Flavivirga eckloniae: one gene and its partner. The protein of the gene in region 1 interacts with the protein of each later gene in a pairwise test. Links are inferred from orthologs where the notes say so. Each region holds a gene or a part of one and is shown on either strand. Other genes may lie near its edges. The genes, in order: eno and rpe.

Region 1 (9,776 bases):
AAACCAGATGGATACTTTTTGTCTAATGGCCCTGGAGATCCGGAACCATTGGTAGAAGCACAAGCTTTAGCAAAGGAAATTATAAAAAGAGATTTACCTTTATTTGGTATTTGTTTAGGACATCAGGTTATTGCCAGAGCGAATGGAATTTCCACCTATAAGATGCATAATGGACATAGAGGTATTAATCACCCTGTGAAAAACCTGATAACAGGAAAAGGTGAAATTACATCTCAAAACCATGGGTTTGCAGTAAATAGAGAAGAAGCAGAAGCGAATCCGGATTTACAAGTAACACACTTGCATCTAAACGATGACACCGTTGCTGGTTTAGCCATGAAAAACAAAAATTGTTTTTCAGTGCAATATCATCCCGAAGCAAGTCCTGGACCGCACGATTCAGAATACCTTTTCGATCAATTCATTGAGAATATCAAAAAATAAAATAACGAAATAAGCCTCAAAAAAGCACATTTTTTTTGAGGCTTATTTATAACGCAATAGTTTGATGATTTTAGTTCATATTGAGAACTTTAGGTTGATGAAAACAAGATGCCGAAAAGTTCCTTTATTTTACTAAAACGTTGTAGATGTAGTTTTGAGTATTTCTTCAAAAACATCTTAAAATAAAGAAGATTTAGCCGTAAATTTGAAGCAATAAAAGTTTAAAAATAACTAATTATGAGTATTATAATTAATATCCACGCAAGACAAATTCTTGATTCAAGAGGGAACCCTACAGTTGAAGTAGATGTAGTAACAGAAAATGATGTATTAGGAAGAGCTGCTGTACCGTCTGGTGCATCAACTGGAGAGCATGAAGCTGTTGAATTACGTGATGGAGGCAGTGCCTATATGGGGAAAGGTGTTTCTAAAGCTGTAGATAATGTAAACTCTATTATCTCTAAAGAATTATTAGGAGTATCTGTATTCGAACAAAACCTAATCGATAAGATGATGATTGATTTAGATGGGACTCCAAATAAATCAAAATTAGGAGCTAATGCTATTTTGGGAGTTTCTCTTGCCGTAGCAAAAGCAGCTGCTGGAGAATTAGGATTACCATTATATCGTTATGTTGGAGGAGTTTCTGGTAATACATTACCATTACCAATGATGAATATTATTAATGGAGGATCTCATAGTGATGCACCTATCGCATTTCAAGAGTTTATGGTTATGCCGGTAAAAGCTAAAAGCTTTACACATGCTATGCAAATGGGTACAGAAATTTTCCATAATCTTAAAAAAGTATTACACGATAGAAATTTAAGTACAGCAGTTGGTGATGAAGGTGGATTTGCTCCTACTTTAGATGGAACAGAAGATGCTATTGAAACTATTGGTAAAGCGGTAGAAAATGCAGGTTATAAGTTTGGTGATGAAGTGAAGATAGCTTTAGATTGTGCTTCAGCAGAGTTTTATAAAGATGGTAAGTACGATTACACTATTTTTGAAGGAGATAAAGGTGTGGTGAGAACATCTCAAGAGCAAGCAGAGTACTTAGAAGAATTATGTGCTAAGTACCCAATTATTTCTATTGAAGATGGAATGGATGAAAACGACTGGGACGGATGGAAAACCTTAACCGAAAAAGTTGGAGATAAAGTACAGTTGGTAGGTGACGATTTATATGTAACCAATGTAGAGCGTTTATCTCGTGGTATTGAGAATGGTATTGCAAATTCAATACTTATAAAAGTAAATCAGATTGGAACATTAACAGAAACTATTGCAGCCGTAAATATGGCGCATAATGCAGGATATACCTCTGTAATGTCTCACCGTTCTGGAGAAACAGAAGATAATACCATAGCAGATTTAGCTGTAGCGTTAAACTGTGGTCAAATAAAAACAGGTTCAGCATCTCGTAGTGATCGTATGGCTAAATACAATCAATTACTTCGTATAGAAGAAGAGTTAGGAGCCGTTGCTTATTTCCCTCAAGAAAAAGCATTCAAGGTAAAATAGTACCATTAGAATTTATAAAAAAAGCGATTATTATTTTTTAATAATCGCTTTTTTTTTGGTATCAATTTTAGCAATATAGCAATTATAAAAACCTTTGGGTACTTCCTTCTTAAATAGGGGGATATTTCGTAAATTAGCAACTGACTTCATAAATAAAAATTATTCAAATACATGGTTAAAACTGCTACGATAGAAATAGATGGTCAGAAGACCGAATTGCCAGTAATCAAAGGAACGGAAAATGAATCCGCAATTGATGTTTCAAAACTTAGAAGTGCTACGAGAGGTGTAATAACTTTAGACCCAGGATATAAAAATACTGGTTCTTGCGAAAGTGCTATTACATTTTTAGATGGAGAAAAAGGTATTTTAAGATATAGAGGTTATTCTATTGAGGAACTAGCCGAAAAAGCCGATTTTTTAGAAGTAGCTTACCTTTTAATTTTTGGAGAGTTACCTACTAAAGAGCAAAACGATAAATTTCATGACGATATTAGAGCAGAATCGATAGTTGATGAGGATATAAAAAAGATTGTTGATGCTTTTCCTAAAGCAGCCCACCCTATGGGGGTTATAGCTTCTTTAACAAGTGCTTTAACATCGTTTAACCCTTCTTCGGTTAATGTAAATTCTGAAGAAGCTATGTATAAGTCTGTAGTACGAATTTTGGGTAAATTCCCGGTACTAGTAGCATGGACTTTCCGTAAGAAAGAAGGTTTACCTCTTGATTATGGCGATAATGAGATAGGGTATGTAGAGAACATTTTAAAAATGATGTTCAGAAAGCCTAATGGTGAATATAAGCAAAACAAAATTCTGGTTGATGCCTTAGATAAACTTTTAATACTACATGCAGATCATGAGCAAAATTGTTCAACATCAACAGTAAGAATTGTTGGTTCGTCGCATGCAGGATTATTTGCATCGCTTTCTGCTGGTATTTCAGCATTGTGGGGGCCATTACATGGTGGTGCTAACCAAGCTGTTTTAGAGATGTTAGAAGCTATAAAAGCAGATGATGGCGATACTAAAAAATATATGGCCAAAGCGAAAGATAAAAGCGACCCATTCCGTTTAATGGGCTTTGGACACCGAGTATATAAAAATTTCGATCCTCGTGCCAAAATCATTAAAAAGGCAGCGGATGAAGTTTTAGCTGATTTAGGAGTAGAAGACCCTATTTTAGATATAGCAAAAGGACTTGAAAAAGAAGCTCTAGAAGATCAATACTTTGTAGACAGAAGACTTTACCCGAACGTAGATTTTTACTCAGGTATTATTTACAGAGCTATGGGAATACCAACAGATATGTTTACAGTAATGTTTGCTTTAGGACGTTTACCAGGCTGGATAGCACAATGGAGAGAAATGCGTTTACGTAAAGAGCCAATTGGAAGACCGCGACAAGTTTATATTGGTGAAACTGAAAGAAAGTTTATACCAGTTGAGGAAAGATAAATTTATTACTTTTTGTAATATTGTTAAGCTTCATAATACTTTTATGAAGCTTTTCTTTTTTAAGAGTAATATTTTTTAGAATAATTCAAAAAGTCTTTAATTATTACTAGTTTTGCGTCCTCAAATAATGAAATATCTTTTAAAGGTATCCTATGTTAGAATTAAGCGTTAAAAACGAAACATCAAGATTAAGAGCAGTTGTATTGGGTACAGCTCAAAGTAATGGTCCAACACCAAAAGTAGAAGAGTGTTACGATCCAAAAAGTATAGAGCATGTATTGGCAGGTACTTACCCAAAAGAAGCCGATATGATTCTTGAAATGGAAGCTGTTGCTAAGATTTTTGAAAAATATAACGTTACCGTTTATAGGCCAGAGGTTATTAAAGATTGTAATCAGATATTTTCCAGAGACATAGCTTTTGTAATCGAAGACAAGATAATTAGAGCCAATATTTTACCCAATAGAGAAGCGGAGGTCATGGCTATAAAACATGTTTGGGATCAGGTAGAAAAAGAAAAGAGAATTATATTGCCAGAAGAGTGTCATGTAGAAGGAGGCGATGTAATGCCATGGAATGACTATATTTTTATTGGAACTTATTCTGGCGAGGATTACCCAGATATCATTACCGCACGCACAAATATGGATGCCGTTATAGCCATTCAAGAACTATTTCCTAATAAGATTGTAAAATCCTTTGAACTTAGGAAATCCAACACAAACGCAAAAGAGAATGCGTTGCACTTAGACTGTTGTTTCCAGCCTATTGGAAAAGATAAAGCCATACTCCATAAGAATGGATTTTTAATAGAACGCGAGTACGAATGGTTAGTCGATTATTTTGGGGAAGAAAACATTTTTGAAATTACTAAAGATGAAATGTACCAAATGTATAGTAATGTCTTTTCAATATCTGAAGATGTAATAATTTCAGAAAAGAACTTTACACGATTAAACAAATGGTTACGGGAAAAAGGCTTTACAGTTGAAGAAGTACCTTATGCTGAAATTGCTAAGCAAGAAGGTTTATTGCGTTGTTCAACCATGCCTTTAATTCGCGATTAATAGTTAAGTGCTAGAAACCCCATAAAAAAAATATTTTAAAGTTTTTTTCTGTATTCAGTTGGAGTCATTGCCAGGTATTTCTTGAATTGTCTGTGAAAGAAGGACATATTCTCATAACCACAGCTATAAGCTAAATCAAGTAGTTTACTATCGGTGTCTTGTAATAACAAGCAGACTTTACGTATTCTAAATTCATTAAGATAATTGGTAAAAGACCTGCTAAATTGTTTCTTAAAGTATTTACAAAAAGCACTTCGGGTCATAAAAGTAAGATCTGCCATATCTTGAATAGTGATTCTTTCCTGATACTTTTCATCAATATAATTCAAAATAGACATAGTTCTCGAATCTGATTTTTCTGAGAATTTATAACGAGTCCCCACTAACGATAAAAGTTCTTTATCATTACAATTGGCTAGTTCCAGTAAAATATCTAATAAATCAATAATCTTCTTTGCGGGTTTCGAACCACATAACCTTTCAAGCTTTTTACAAATAGCTTCATTAAATACCATGTTGGTATACTTAACACCAAACTTTGAAGCTTCCAATAAATTGTAAATAGATTTTAACTCAATATTAGAACTTATAAACTTATCTAATACGCTACTATCCCATTGTACACAAGCAGATTTTACGCCGTTAGAATATCCTTTTTCGTTTTTCCAGCAATGCGGTACATTTTCTCCAATAAATACTAAATCTCCAGGAACAAAATGGTCTATACTGTTTCCTGCATATCTAATACCGCTACTTTTTATAATATAAGTAAGTTCATAGTCTTTGTGATAGTGCCAAGGCGCATCAAAACGATCATTCTCATAAATAAAAGCATGAATGGAACCATCAATTTCGTGTGGAATTAGTTCTAATTGAGGTTTCATACGATATAAATATTTATTGGACAATATAGTACATATTTTGTCATAATTAGGACTTAAAATGGGAATTTTTTTGCTATAAATTTGACTTAAATAGTTAAGTTATGAGAGTTTTGTGTAGTGGATTGAATGTGGTAGATGTATTAGTATCTACGCCACTTAATATAAACCAAGGCGGGAAAAACCCTTGCGAAAAGATTTTATTACAGGGAGGTGCCCCGGCTGGCAATGCTGCTTGTGCCATAGCAAGATTGGGGCATGATGTATCGTTTTTGGGGTATTTCGGTAATAACCCCTTAAGTATGGTTGCTAAAGAAGAGCTTACCAAACATGGTGTTAAAGACGATCTTTTTGTATTCAAAGAACAAGCATCTCCAGCGATTGCCGTTGTTCAAATTGATGACGCTGGAGAACGTACCGTTCTGTATTCAACAGAATCATATATTCCATTTTCTCCAGAAGATATTGATGAAAACATCGTGAAGGATTTCGATTTAATCCTGGTAGACGGTTATGACACCGAGATAAACTTGCACCTATTAAGATTGGCACACAGATTTGGAATAAAAAGTGTGTTGGATATGGAAGTAGCAGAAAAGCATATCATGAAAGAAATGTTAGCATTATGTACAGATGCTATTCTTCCTCTTGAGGCAGCAAAAAGTATATCGGGAAAAGAAAATACAATCGAAGCGCTAAAAGATGTTTCAGAAATAACAAAAGCGCAGGTTGTTATTACAGATGGTGCTAATGGTGCTTATGCCTTACAAAATGGTGAGTTGGTTCACCAACCAGCATTTAAAGTAAAAGTTGTTGATACTACAGGCTGCGGCGATTCGTTTCATGCGGCATACGCATCTGCTTTACTACAAGAGTTTAGTTTAACAGACAGGATGCTCTATGCAAGTTATTACGCTTCACAGGTAGCACAGCATTATGGAGGCAGAACCTATCTGCCTAATAAAAGTTTTATGGAAGAAAACTGTCCATTGTTTATAAAAGATAAATAGAAAATATTATGGAGTTGCTAAAAGAATTATCCATTAAAGAAGGTATTGTAAGCCACTTGTTCGAAAAAGTTATTACGCCTAAAAAACCTAATTATATAGCTAAAATGGCATTGGTAGGTATAGGTCTTGAAGAACATTTCGATTGGCAATCAATTTTAAAAAATTATAGTAGAGCCAAATCAGGTTTAGCTAAGGTGCTTCCCAAAGAGCGTTTTCAATTAATAGCCTCAGAAGAACCTATTCAAACCAAAGAGGCTATTTTTACATGGCTTAAAGACATGCAAGCACAGGGTATTGATGGTATTATTATATACCAAGCCTCATTTATAGCCGGAGACCTGGCGGCCACATTGGCACGCTGGTTAAATCAAAACAAAATTCCAATATTAAGCTGGTCTCACGATGAAGAAACAGGAGGAAGATTGTCTAATAATAGATTGTGTGGACAAAACTTTCTATTGAATATTTTAAACTCATGCGGTGTAAAATATTCGTGGCTTTTTGAATCGCCCGAAGATAACGAGTTTAGCAGTAACATTTTAAAGTTCGCTAAATCGGTTTACGTAAAAGCCTCGATCAATCAAAAATCGGTAGGCATGGTTGGCGGATTTAGAGTTCCGGGTTTTTATGACTGTGAGTTAAACGAACTTTCACTATTAAATAGGTTTGGAATAAAAATAGACCGAATTGATTTTGATACTATTTGGCAACATGGAAAGAAGTTTAAGGACTCAACAATTCAAGAGATAAGGAAAGAGCTGCTTAATCATCCGTTGTGTAAATTTAATAATGTAACCGATCAGCAAATAGATAAATCCATCCGATTGTCTCTAGCTATGGCAGACTACGCACGTTTAAATGACTATTTGGGAATAGGGCTTAAAAACTGGCCCGAGCTTTTCGATCATTATGGAATAGCAGGTGATGGAGCAGGGGCTTTAGTGCAGGACTTAGGAATACCTGTGGCCGATGAGTCTGATATGGGAGCTTTACTAACCATGATTTTAATGAATCAAATAAGCTTTGAAGAAGCCATCCCTACATTGGTGGATTTGTCATTAATCAATAAAAGCAATAACCGAATAGGCTTCTGGCATTGTGGAGGTGCACCTACAAAGCTTATTAATAGTGCTACAGGGTACGAAGTAAGAAACCACAGTATCTTAGAAAATTTTGATGTAGATAGTAGTATGGGGATGTTGTTAGAGTTTTTACACAAGCAAGGTTCTGTAACAATTGCAAAGTATCAGTATCCAGATGCATCACGAGTTATGGCATGGGAAGGTGATATTTTACCTTCAGAAATGGCATTTAGAGGAAGCTATGCCGAAGTAGAGCCGAGGAAAAATTCAGCAGGAGATATTTTAAGTACCGTGTTAAATAATGGTTTAGATCACCATTGGATTATTGGTCGCGGATATTTACAAAAAGATTTAAATGAATTAAATCATTGGTTAGGAATAGACAATATTGAAATAGAAATAAGTAAAGATCATTTGTATGGACACAGCAATTAAAAATAACGTAAAGACGATTTACAATGAAGACTATAAAAGTCTTAAAGAATTATTCATTGATTATAGAGCTACCCAACGCTGCTTGCCATCTTTTAATGTTAATGATAATTACGATTTAAGGGCAGTGGTGGAAGCTTCAGATGAGATGGATACCCATGTTATGGTTATGACCTATCCGCCAGTAGCAGAGCTTAACACTACAGAGGTTTTTCGTTCTCTGGTAGATGGCTTTAAAAAAGGATTCAAGAACGATATTTATCTTCACCTAGATCATAGTACATCTGTAGATTTGTGTAAAAGAGCGATAGATTCAGGTTACGATTCTGTTATGATTGACGGGTCTCAAGTATCCTTAAAAGAGAATATAAAAATGACAAAACAGGTAGTTGATTATGCGGCTTCTGCTGGTGTTGTTGTAGAAGCCGAAATAGGAAAGATAATGGGACGTGATGTGGTTGTGAAATCCGATAATGATTTTTTGGCAGATGTAGATGAAGTTAAGCAATTATTTGAGACAACTGGTGTAGATATAGTTGCTGTAGGTATTGGTACTGCACACGGATTTACGCCAACCGAACCTAAAATACATTTCGATAGATTACAGGAAATAGCAGAGGCAATTCCAGCACCTTTGGTTTTACATGGGGGAACAGGAATTCCTGATGTAGATATTCAAAAATCAATAAATATGGGGATGAGCAAAATTAACATAGGTACTATAGTGCATACTACCTATATGAAACATGCTTTCGAAGAAATTAAGAAAGCAGGAAACGACGCTTATCCACCATTTATTATGAAAAAGGTGCTTCCCAAAATAAAAGATGTTGTTAAGGATCGACTGAAAGCGGTTAATTTTAAATAATAACACTATAAGCGGAGGTGCTAATTTCACAAATTCAAATGAATTATCTTCTTTATTAGTTTGTTTATTATTAAGTAAATAGTGTTTATTAATTTGTAAATAAGACTTATAAAATATAATAGACTTCAAATCTGTCTGGATATAAGACAGACTGAAAGTCTGATTCGTTGCAATGATTAGCCACAAGAGATCTTTATCATACCGATGAATCTATCTGTGTAAATTTGTGAAATCCGTGGCTTAATTATAGTAGCATTTTGGAGTTTCTTAGAATAAGCAACTTTTAACCTTTTTTTTGAAGAAAACATAATATAATTACAGTTTAATAGTATAATTTTGCATTTTATTTAAGACAAGATGCAACAAACAACCAATACCATATTGATGGTTCGTCCTATAAACTTTAGGATGAATGAGCAAACAGCTGTAAATAATTATTATCAAAAAGTAATAGATAATCTATTGCCTGAAACGGTTAACGTCAAAGCACAGCAAGAATTTGATGCATATGTTGAAAAACTAAGAGCGATAGGTGTTAATGTTGTAGTTGTAAATGATACCGACGATACAGATACTCCAGATTCTATTTTTCCAAATAATTGGATATCGTTTCACGAAAATGGTAATGTTGGTATATACCCGATGTTTGCAGAAAACAGACGGTTGGAGCGGCGAGAAGATATTTTAGATAATTTAGAAGAAAAAGGGTTTCTAATAAATGATATTGTAGATTATACCAGTGCTGAGGAAGAAAAGGTATTTCTTGAAGGAACGGGAAGTGTGATACTGGATCGTGTAAACAGAAAAGCGTATTGCGCATTGTCGCCAAGGGCAGATGAAGATTTGTTTATAGAATTTTGTGAAGATTTTGAATATACCCCGGTTGTATTCACTTCTAACCAAACAGTTAACGGTGAACGCAAAGCGATATATCATACCAATGTTATGATGTGTTTGGGAGAAACCTTTGCGGTTATTTGTTTAAGTAGTATTGACGATAAAAAAGA
Region 2 (9,791 bases), 2.5 Mb from region 1 along the record:
ATAGAGAATTATTACATGAGTCTTTACGTACCGAGATTGAGCGTGCTTTAGAAACTTTAACGCCTAGAGAAGCTGATGTTATTCGCTTATACTTTGGTTTAGGTAACCAACACCCAATGACTTTAGAAGAAATTGGTGAAACATTTGATTTAACACGTGAACGTGTAAGACAAATTAAGGAAAAAGCGATTAGAAGACTTAAACATACTTCCAGAAGTAAAATATTAAAAACATATTTAGGATAGAGCTTCGGCTCATTTCAGCTACCATTATAGTAGTTTGAGACCTAACAGATGCTCACTGAACGTAATTGAAGTGACATTTTTAAAATATATATTTAGGTCAGTAAAGTTTTTACGACTAAATATTACCACAACAAACAGTTACACATAACTGTTCGTTTTTTGATTGATGAAAGAACCCCCGGCTGATTACCGGGGGTTCACTTTTTATACACCTATAGTAAAGAAAAGATTACGCAGATTAATAGAAATTAGTTCTACTATTAAGCTATTTCATATTTTTTTGTATTTTAGATTAAATCAACCACTCGATGTTAAAGACAATTTGCTATATCAGTGATTCATGTCAAGATGAATCACTAACCGCTCTCAAAGCTTTATATGCTCAAGCAAAAAAGAATAATTCAAAATATAATATAACAGGGGTCTTAATCTACTCTAACGAAAACTTCCTGCAAGTTCTCGAAGGTGATTCAGATAGTGTTGATGCTACTTTTAAAAGAATAAGTTTAGACAGAAGGCACAAAAATATTTTTAAAGTTATTAATATTGATATCCAGCAACGTATTTTCGAAGATTATAATTTTGGCTTCACAATTGTTAATGACAGCAAAGAACTTGACAAACTTTACGAATACCTAGAATGGTTAAGAAAGGCAGAGAATACACTGGCTAACAAAGTTGTTAACATGGTTGAAAATTTTATTGCTCAAAAACTACCCAAAGGTTGAGTAAAACAATTATTTTTGCCGAATAAACTAAAATTAAATGGGTTCTAAATTAATTGCACCGTCAATTCTGGCAGCAGACTTTGCAAATCTTCAACGCGATATAGAAATGGTTAACGTTAGTGATGCCGACTGGTTTCACATCGATATTATGGATGGTGTATTTGTGCCTAATATTTCTTTTGGGATGCCTGTTTTACAAGCCATAGCAAAGCATGCTAAAAAAACCATAGATGTGCATTTAATGATTGTTGACCCAGATAGGTACATTAAAACTTTTGCAGAATTAGGCAGCGATATACTTACCGTACATTACGAAGCTTGTACACATTTACACAGAACCTTGCAAGCCATAAAAGCCGAAGGCATGAAAGCTGGCGTAGCACTAAATCCGCATACCAATATAAACGTGTTGGAAGACACTATAAATGATATAGATTTGGTTTGCATAATGAGCGTAAACCCTGGTTTTGGTGGCCAAAGCTTTATAGAGAACACTTACAATAAAGTTTCTCAATTAAAAGAATTAATTACGCGTAAAGGAGCTTCAACAATCATTGAAATTGATGGAGGCGTTACAAACAAAAATGCAAAATCACTTGTTGATACTGGCGCAGATGTTCTGGTTGCCGGAAGCTATGTATTTAAAAGTAGCGATCAAGTTAAGACTATAAAAGACTTAAAAGCATTGGCTAATTCTTAAAACTGCTTTAGCAAATAGTTTATTAAATCTGTAGTCGTTACAATACCAACCAAGAGCGAGTCATCTACAACCGGTAATGCATGAAATTCATTTTTAGATAAAATTTCTGCCACTTCCTTTATTGTTGTATCACTTGAAACACTTATCAGGTTTTTAGTCATTACCTGCTCTAAGGAAAACATATTGTAAACTACTGTATCAACACCATATTCATCGTCTGTAGCATCGGCAAAACTAATTCTAAGTAAATCGGTATAACTTAACATACCTAGTATTGACTCATTGCTAACTACTGGAATATGTCTAATTTTATGCTTTTTGAAAAGTTTTTCAGCTCTTTCTAAAGTATCTGATCTCCTCAATGCAATAATATCCGTACTCATTATCTCTGAAACTGGAGTTCTTCTTTTCATCGTCCTAGATTTTAAATTCTACCTTAAAAATAAACAGGAATACGAAAATAAAGTATGATAAAAATCATACGTGTATTCAAAAAGCATATCGTGTTATTTGTTAAAATCACGCTAAAAACATACAGACTTGTCTGTTTTTGCTTTTTTTGACATAAATTTGCCCAATGAAAAAATTAGGAGTAAAAGAACGCATTATTGAAACCGCTTCAGATTTGTTTTACCATAATGGTTTTAACCAAACGGGTATTAATCAAATTATTGCAGAAGCAGGAGTGGCTAAAGCTAGCATGTATCAGCATTTTAAGTCTAAAGAAGACATTGCCGTAGCTTACTTGGTTAAAAGACATGCACTGTGGATGGAGCAATTATTAAATTTTCTTTCAACAAAAAATACACCTAAAGACAAGGTCATTGGCTTATTTGATTTTTTAACAGATTGGTTATGTGAAGTAGATTTTAGAGGCTGTGGTTGGCAAAATATTATTACAGATTTACCAAACGATCATGATAAAATCAGAAATCAAGCCATAAATCATAAAAATGAAGTAAGGAGCCATATTCACACCATCTTAAAAGACGAATATTCAGAAGAGCAGTCCAAAGAATTAGGAGATCAGATATTAGTGCTCATTGAAGGCGCCATTATTTTATCTCAAATACAAAAAAACAAATGGCCAGTCCTTACTGCTAAAAATGCAGCAATCTGTTTATTAAAATAAAAATGAAAACTAAACCATAACAATTTTATCAAAAAAGAACAGACTTGTCTGTTCAAAATAAAACTAAATTTGAAAAAGTTAATACCATGAAAAACACTAGTGATATTGCATTCACTCCAGCAGTGAAAGAGCTTCAAGAAAAATTTGGATCAAGAAAAACATATGAACACATGGAACTATCGGGAGGGTGGCAACACGAAATCAATTCAAACTTGTTCCACATACTAAAAAACATGGACTCCTTTTATTTCGGTACTTCAAATAGTAACAATCAACCTTATATACAACACAGAGGCGGCCCAAAAGGTTTTCTAAAAGTGCTTGATAATAAAAGATTAGCCTTTGCAGATTTCTCCGGAAACAAACAATACATTTCTATTGGAAACCTCAGCGAAAACAATAAAGCCTATATTTTCTTGATGGATTATGCCAACTTAACCAGAATTAAGATTTGGGGAACAGCAGAAATTGAGGAAGGCGATACAGAATTAATTAATTCTTTATTTGATGAAGGCTATAATGCTAAACCTGAAAGAGCCATCATTTTTACAGTTGAAGCTTGGGATGTCAATTGCAGACAACATATTCAACGTCGTTTTACACTAGAGCAGATTGAAGAAGTAACAAAGCCTTTATACGATACAATTAAAGCTTTAAAGAAAGAAATAAACAACTTAAAGATTAATTAGCTTTAATAGTAGTAGTAAAACTCTAATCTAGGATATAGACAATAAAATGTTAAATTTTTCAGCAAATGTTGCATATGCAACATTTGTTTTATATGTTTGCCGCATGAAATATGATTACGCACATTGTATAGGGAACAGACTAAGATGCTTATCTAGAACTGTAGATAGAGATTTTAGAGCAAGTTTGTAGGACTATGGTATAACCGAAAGCCAGTTAAGCATACTGTTCGCATTAAAAAAATTAGGAAAAGTTGAACAAGGCAAAATTGGGGAAACCTTAATTTTAGAAAGATCGACTGTGAGTAGAAACGTGAAATTGTTAGAAAAAATTGAGGTCATTACAAAAACATCTAACTATCGCCCAGAAATAGAGTTAACAAAAAAAGGACAAGGCTTAATAAATACCCTGACCCCTATTTGGGAAAAATTAATGGATAATTTTATAGAAAAGCTAGGAGAAAATGGCCTTGAAAGTATCAAGTATTTAGAAGAAAAGTTAAGGTAAAAAAATTTATCACAAATGTTGCATATACAACTTAAACATTAAACCATGAAACAACAAAACAAAGTAGCTAAATTTTTCAATTTCATAACATCTTATCATAAGATGATATTGACATTAAGTATCATAATAATGATAGGTATTGCTTCCTTTATTCCTAAAATGACAAAAGATACTAGTTACGATGCCTTCTTACCAAAAGATGACCCCATCTTGGTTTTTAGAAATCAAACTAAAGAAACTTTTGGATTAAAAGATCCCATGGTAATTGCCATAGTAAATGAACAGGGAGTCTTTAACAAAAAAACCTTAGAGTTAGTTCATGAATTGAGTGAACGTTTAAAAACTATTCCTGGCATAGATCCAGATGAAATTACAAGTTTATCGACAGAAAATAATATTGTTGGTACAGATGATGGTCTTGAGGTTGATACTTTTTTTGAAATTAGCGAATTAACCGAAAACAAAGCAATTGAAGTCGCTAAGGCTATAGATGATTTTGAATTATATCAAGGTAGTCTAGTTTCTAATGATCATACCACTACCCTAGTCGTAGCAGAAATGTTAGATAGCTATGACAAAAAACAACATGAAGTTTATAAAAGTTTAATAGCTCTGTTAGATGAATATAAAGCTCGCAATGAACAGTTTTATTTAGCAGGCGAAGGTGCTATTAGTGGTTATCTAATTAGATATATTGATGAAGATGCCATAAAAACGAACCCTTTTGCAGCACTTATCATTTCAATTATACTAATTTTTGCATATAGAAGGCTACGCGGTCTTATTTTACCAAACATCATGGTATTGGCCTCTGTAGGTATCGCACTTGGGGCCATGGCAGCTTTTGGTGTGGATTTCTTTGTTATCACCAATGGTCTGCCTGTGGTACTTATCTCGATAGCAGTTGCAGACGGCATTCATATACTTGGGGAATACTATGAAACAGCAGCAAAGCACCCTGAATATACCCAAAAGGAATTGGTTGTTTTAACCATGATTCATATGTGGCGCCCTATTACAATTACGTCCATTACTACCATAGCTGGTTTCTTAGCAATTGCAGCTTCGGCATATATGCCACCAATGACTTACTTTGGATTATTTGGGGCATTGGGTGTTTTCGCAGCACTTGTTTATGCCATTTTTATGATTCCATCTGCCATGATGTTTTTAAAACCTCAATTAAGTAGTGCTTATAAACCTAATCAAAAAATGGACGCTTTCGGTAAGATCATGGTACGTATAGGAGTACTCGTTTTAAACTATCCGAAAACAATAGTTACAATTGCTTTAATCATTATTGCTTTTGGTCTTAATGGCGCTTTTAAACTTGTTATCAATGAAGATCGTATTAAGAATTTCCAATCGGATGAACCTATTGTAAAATCGGATGCTTTAATAAACAATAAAACAGATGGTACCTCTTATTTAGATATCCTTATAGAAACACCAGAATCTGAAGATATTTTTGACCCAAAAAACCTTCTTAAAATGGAAGCTTTGCAAAATTACGTTGAAACCTTACCTCATGTTAAGGGAAGTATTTCAATTGTAGATTTCTTAAAAAAAATGAATCAATCATTAAATGAAAATAATCCTGATTTTTATACAATTCCAGATGATAAAGAATTAATAGCACAATATTTTCTCCTCTATTCAGCAAGTGGTGACCCAACAGATTTTGATAATTACGTAGACTACGATTACCGTTTGGCTAATATTAGATTAAGCATGGACACAGGAGAATATTTATTCGAAAAACCCGTAGTAGAACAAACCCAAGCATATATAACTGAACATTTTAATAATGGTGACATTAAAGCAACAACAACAGGAAAAGTAACAGTAGATAGTTATTGGATAAACCGATTAGGTTATAACCATTTTATAGGTGCTGGACTTGCTTTATTAGTTGTTTTAATTTTTTCAGCTTTAAGCTTCAAGTCATTTTGGGCCGGCGTATTAACCATCATTCCTGTATCGATATCTGTATTATTTATATATACTGTTATGGGCTTACTAAATATTTGGTTAGCCGTAGGAACTTCTATGTTTGCTGCAATTGCTATTGGTATTGGAGTAGACTTTGCAGTGCATACTGTTGATAAACTAAAATTTCTCTTAAACGAAAAAAGGTTATCTACTAAAGAGGCTTATAGCGAATTCTACAAATCTGCAGGACGTGCATTACTATTTAATTTTTTAGCTCTAGCCTTAGGCTTTAGTGTTTTAATGACAAGCTCTGTTCCTCCTTTAAGTCAATTTGGCTTTTTAGTAGCTGTAGCTGTAACTGTTAGCTTTATTGGTAGTTTAACATTGCTTCCAGCTATCATCCTTCTATTAAAACCAAAATTTTTAAACATAGCAAAATAAAAATAGTACTTAATAACATTCACAACTTAAAAAAGTAAAAATGAAAACAATATTAGTTTTAGGGCTTTTAACAATAGGATTGTTATTCCCAGCAAACAGCATCGCACAATCTTTACCTTCTGGTAAAAATATAGCCGATAACACTTACGCTAGAAATGAAGGTATTTCCCTTAATCGAACATTAACTATGGAACTTAAAGATAAAAGAGGTAAAACTCGAATACGTAAAACAACCTCACTTCGTAAATATTTTGGAGACGAAAAGCGTTTAGCCATTTTTTACCTAACACCTAAGAGTGTGATGGGAACTGCATTTTTAACATACGATTATCCTGATGCTTCTGTTGACGACGATCAATGGTTATACATGCCTGCTTTAAGAAAAACAAGACGTATCTCTGCTTCCAATAGGGGTGATTATTTTCTAGGAACCGACTTAACCTATGAGGATATTAAACTAGAAACTAGAATTAGTAAAGATGATTACAACTATAAAACGATAGGTTTAGAAACGGTTGATGGAAAAACTTGTTATGTTTTAGATGGTACTCCAAAAAATAATACCATAGCAAAAGAATTGGGATATAGTAAAGTTAAACTTTGGGTAGATACTAACATTTGGATGCTTCGAAAAGCAGAAAGCTGGGATGTTGCAGGAAATCATTTAAAAACAACCTTGATAAGTGACATTAAAAAGGTTCAGGGTATCTGGACGTATCATAAAATAGAAGTGAAAAACCATAAAACCAATCACGAAACCATTTTTAGAATTAGTGATGTAGATTATAAAACAGAACTCAACGATGATGTTTTCACAAAAGAGACATTGGTTAACGGCTTATAGATTCAATTATCAACTTATAAACCTAAAACTATGTCATTAAGATATTCTGTATTCATGATCTTACTCTGCTTTTTTTTAGGAGTACATGGGCAAGAAAAACAAAACAAATTTAAAAAATCCTTTAAGGCAAGTCTAGTTATCGACTCCGATTTCTCATATGAGTTTAAGTCAGAAAAAAGTCAAAAATCCGAAGTCATTTTAAAACCGGAATTCTCATACAAACTTAATAGAAACTCAAAATTTATATTAAAAGGACAACTTTATACAGATTTTAGTGACAACCTTGAAGTTGGAGTACCAAAAGAAGAGACTGTTTCTAATTTTAGTAAACGTCTCTTCATTGGAGATAGAACAAGTTTAGAATTAAGAGAATTTTATTTTCACACTAAGATTCAAAAAAAACTAGATTTAACTATTGGTAAACAGCAAATTGTTTGGGGAGAAACGGATGGTTTGAAATTATTAGATGTTGTAAATCCTCAAAATTTCCGTGAGTTTATTTTAGATGACTTTGAAGATAGTCGAATTCCACTTTGGTCATTAAAAGCAGAGTTCGATATTAAAAGCATTGATATACAAATAGTTTGGATTCCAGATAACACATATCACATAACACAAGGCTTTGACGCTCCTTTTTTCACTAAAAGTCTATTTAAGAGTCCACCAGAAGGAGTTCAATCAACTTTAAATGAGGTTAAAAGACCAAAACGTTTTTTTGCAGATTCAGATGTTGGCTTTAAATTAAACACTTTCAATAAGGGATGGGATGTATCGTTAAACTATTTCTATTACTTTGATGACTTACCGGTTTTTTACAATAAACTTCAGTTCAATGAAAACAATGATCCATTAATTGTAATCAACCCGAAATTTGAACGGCAACATCTGCTTGGTGGTACTTTCAATAAAGTCTTTGGATCATCAACATTTAGAGGAGAAATAGCTTATATCTTTAATCAAAATTTCGCTTCCAATAAACCAGAAGCCAATTTAGGAATTGAAACAAGTGATCAATTTAAGTCTGCCATTGGAATCGATTATATAAAGGGAGAACATATTATTAGCGCACAATTATTTAGCGATATAATAACTCATGATATTTCACCATATAATCGTGATATATTTGAAACCAATATATCCTTAAAAGTGTCTCAAGAAATGATGAATGATAACCTTAATTCGGAAGTTATTTGGGTTCATAATGCAAATCATGGGGATGGGTATATTAAACCACAAATAAGCTATTGGTTAAACACAAATACGCAGTTATTTTTAGGAAGTAGTATTTTTTATGGTAATGAAACTAATCTTTTCGGCCAATTTAAAGATAGAAGTAGAACCTCTTTAGGAATGCGTTGGGGTATTTAAAAACAAGAATTAATACCCCTTTACGTTAAAATTAAGCATTTGCCTTATTTTATTGTAAATCTCGGGAAATTGGGTTCTGAACTCTTGTGGGGTTTCTATAAAGTTTTCGATAGCTACCGCTAAAAACTCAAACTGGTTTGTAAAGGCATATCTTCTAAAGTAATCAGACGCTTTTAATTCATCACGTAATGATTCATTTTTAGCAAACAACGCCGATAACTCTTTAAATGTATCGCTAAAAATAATAGAGCTTACATCGCGTTCCTTCATACTATTAATATGAATAGCGTGGGTGATCTCATGTATTCCCAAGTTCAAATTATCATTCTCATCACTAAACCCCTGTACAAAATCTTCCCATGATAATACCAGAGCCTTTAATCTAGGATTAAATTCACCTTTATGATTTGCTTTATTTATATTAGAATAAAAAGCTTTCGGATATATTACAATTTTCGAAATAATACCAATATAAAAATCGCGAAAACCAAAGGTTAACATAATAGCGGTAGCAGCTATTAAAACCTTCATCTCGTCTGTAACCGTAAGGCCATCCCTACCTATAAAATCTTTATCTATTATAAAAGAGGCTACACGATGTTCAAAATACTGTTTCTCTTTGTCGGTAAGTTTGTTATAAAAAGAAACCTGTTTCGTTAAAATATATTTTTGATTCTTATTTAAACGTCTTAAACGAAAATAAAAATGATTGTATAATGGACGCTTGTATTTAAGTACAAAACCCATCTCTATCATTTTCATGCCATAGTTTATAAATATATACCCCATGGCGACAAAAAAAATGCCTAGAATGATTTTACTTCCTAAAGTATATTGTTCTATTAGTAGAATTTGGAACATATGATGCTTAACGCTCTTAATTAAAATATAATATATACTAAATGTTAATTATTCGCGTAAAATAACTAATTAAAAAGCAGAGTTAAGCAACAATATTAGATTTTATTATGGTTTAAACTTTATTTTATATCAACCGATAAAACAAAATTATGTGCCGTCATAAATAGTTTCTTTTCATCTTTACCTAAAGCACAATTGGCTGTTAATTGCCCTGTATAAATTCTAGCCAATAGCTTGCCACTTAAATTAAAGATTAAAACACCTTTGGGTCCTGTGGCAAACATGTAGTTGTTTTTTGAGATTTTGAGTCCGTCTGGAAGTCCTTGATAGCCTTCTTTTTCTAAAA

Evidence for each region.
Region 2: the proteins of eno (region 1) and rpe interact in binary tests that used the Escherichia coli proteins (3 or more experiments, as listed by UniProt). The link is inferred for Flavivirga eckloniae from one-to-one orthologs.

What each region holds. Positions count from the first base shown.
Region 1 is NZ_CP025791.1:4,171,030-4,180,805, forward strand. Bases 1-2,826 are described here. They hold eno (phosphopyruvate hydratase), read left to right. Parts: upstream 1-681; coding sequence 682-1,971; downstream 1,972-2,826. Other genes in these bases: carA (glutamine-hydrolyzing carbamoyl-phosphate synthase small subunit), read left to right, coding at 1-444; C1H87_RS17330 (citrate synthase), read left to right, coding at 2,143-2,826. Also shown: more of C1H87_RS17330, read left to right, coding at 2,827-3,429; C1H87_RS17335 (dimethylarginine dimethylaminohydrolase family protein), read left to right, coding at 3,582-4,496; C1H87_RS17340 (AraC family transcriptional regulator), read right to left, coding at 4,532-5,380; C1H87_RS17345 (carbohydrate kinase family protein), read left to right, coding at 5,482-6,387; C1H87_RS17350 (L-fucose/L-arabinose isomerase family protein), read left to right, coding at 6,396-7,904; C1H87_RS17355 (class II fructose-bisphosphate aldolase), read left to right, coding at 7,888-8,769; citrulline utilization hydrolase CtlX, read left to right, coding at 9,127-9,776. UniProt on the Escherichia coli protein: Catalyzes the reversible conversion of 2-phosphoglycerate (2-PG) into phosphoenolpyruvate (PEP). It is essential for the degradation of carbohydrates via glycolysis.
Region 2 is NZ_CP025791.1:1,653,412-1,663,202, forward strand. The notes cover bases 1-2,841. They hold rpe (ribulose-phosphate 3-epimerase), read left to right. Parts: upstream 1-1,010; coding sequence 1,011-1,673; downstream 1,674-2,841. Other genes in these bases: C1H87_RS06960 (sigma-70 family RNA polymerase sigma factor), read left to right, coding at 1-245; C1H87_RS06965 (BLUF domain-containing protein), read left to right, coding at 554-973; C1H87_RS06975 (CBS domain-containing protein), read right to left, coding at 1,670-2,086; C1H87_RS06980 (TetR/AcrR family transcriptional regulator), read left to right, coding at 2,251-2,805. Outside these bases: C1H87_RS06985 (pyridoxamine 5'-phosphate oxidase family protein), read left to right, coding at 2,892-3,494; C1H87_RS06990 (MarR family winged helix-turn-helix transcriptional regulator), read left to right, coding at 3,694-3,999; C1H87_RS06995 (efflux RND transporter permease subunit), read left to right, coding at 4,045-6,372; C1H87_RS07000 (outer membrane lipoprotein-sorting protein), read left to right, coding at 6,413-7,216; C1H87_RS07005 (DUF1302 family protein), read left to right, coding at 7,247-8,584; C1H87_RS07010 (zinc-dependent peptidase), read right to left, coding at 8,594-9,445; C1H87_RS07015 (SMP-30/gluconolactonase/LRE family protein), read right to left, coding at 9,565-9,791. UniProt on the Escherichia coli protein: Catalyzes the reversible epimerization of D-ribulose 5-phosphate to D-xylulose 5-phosphate.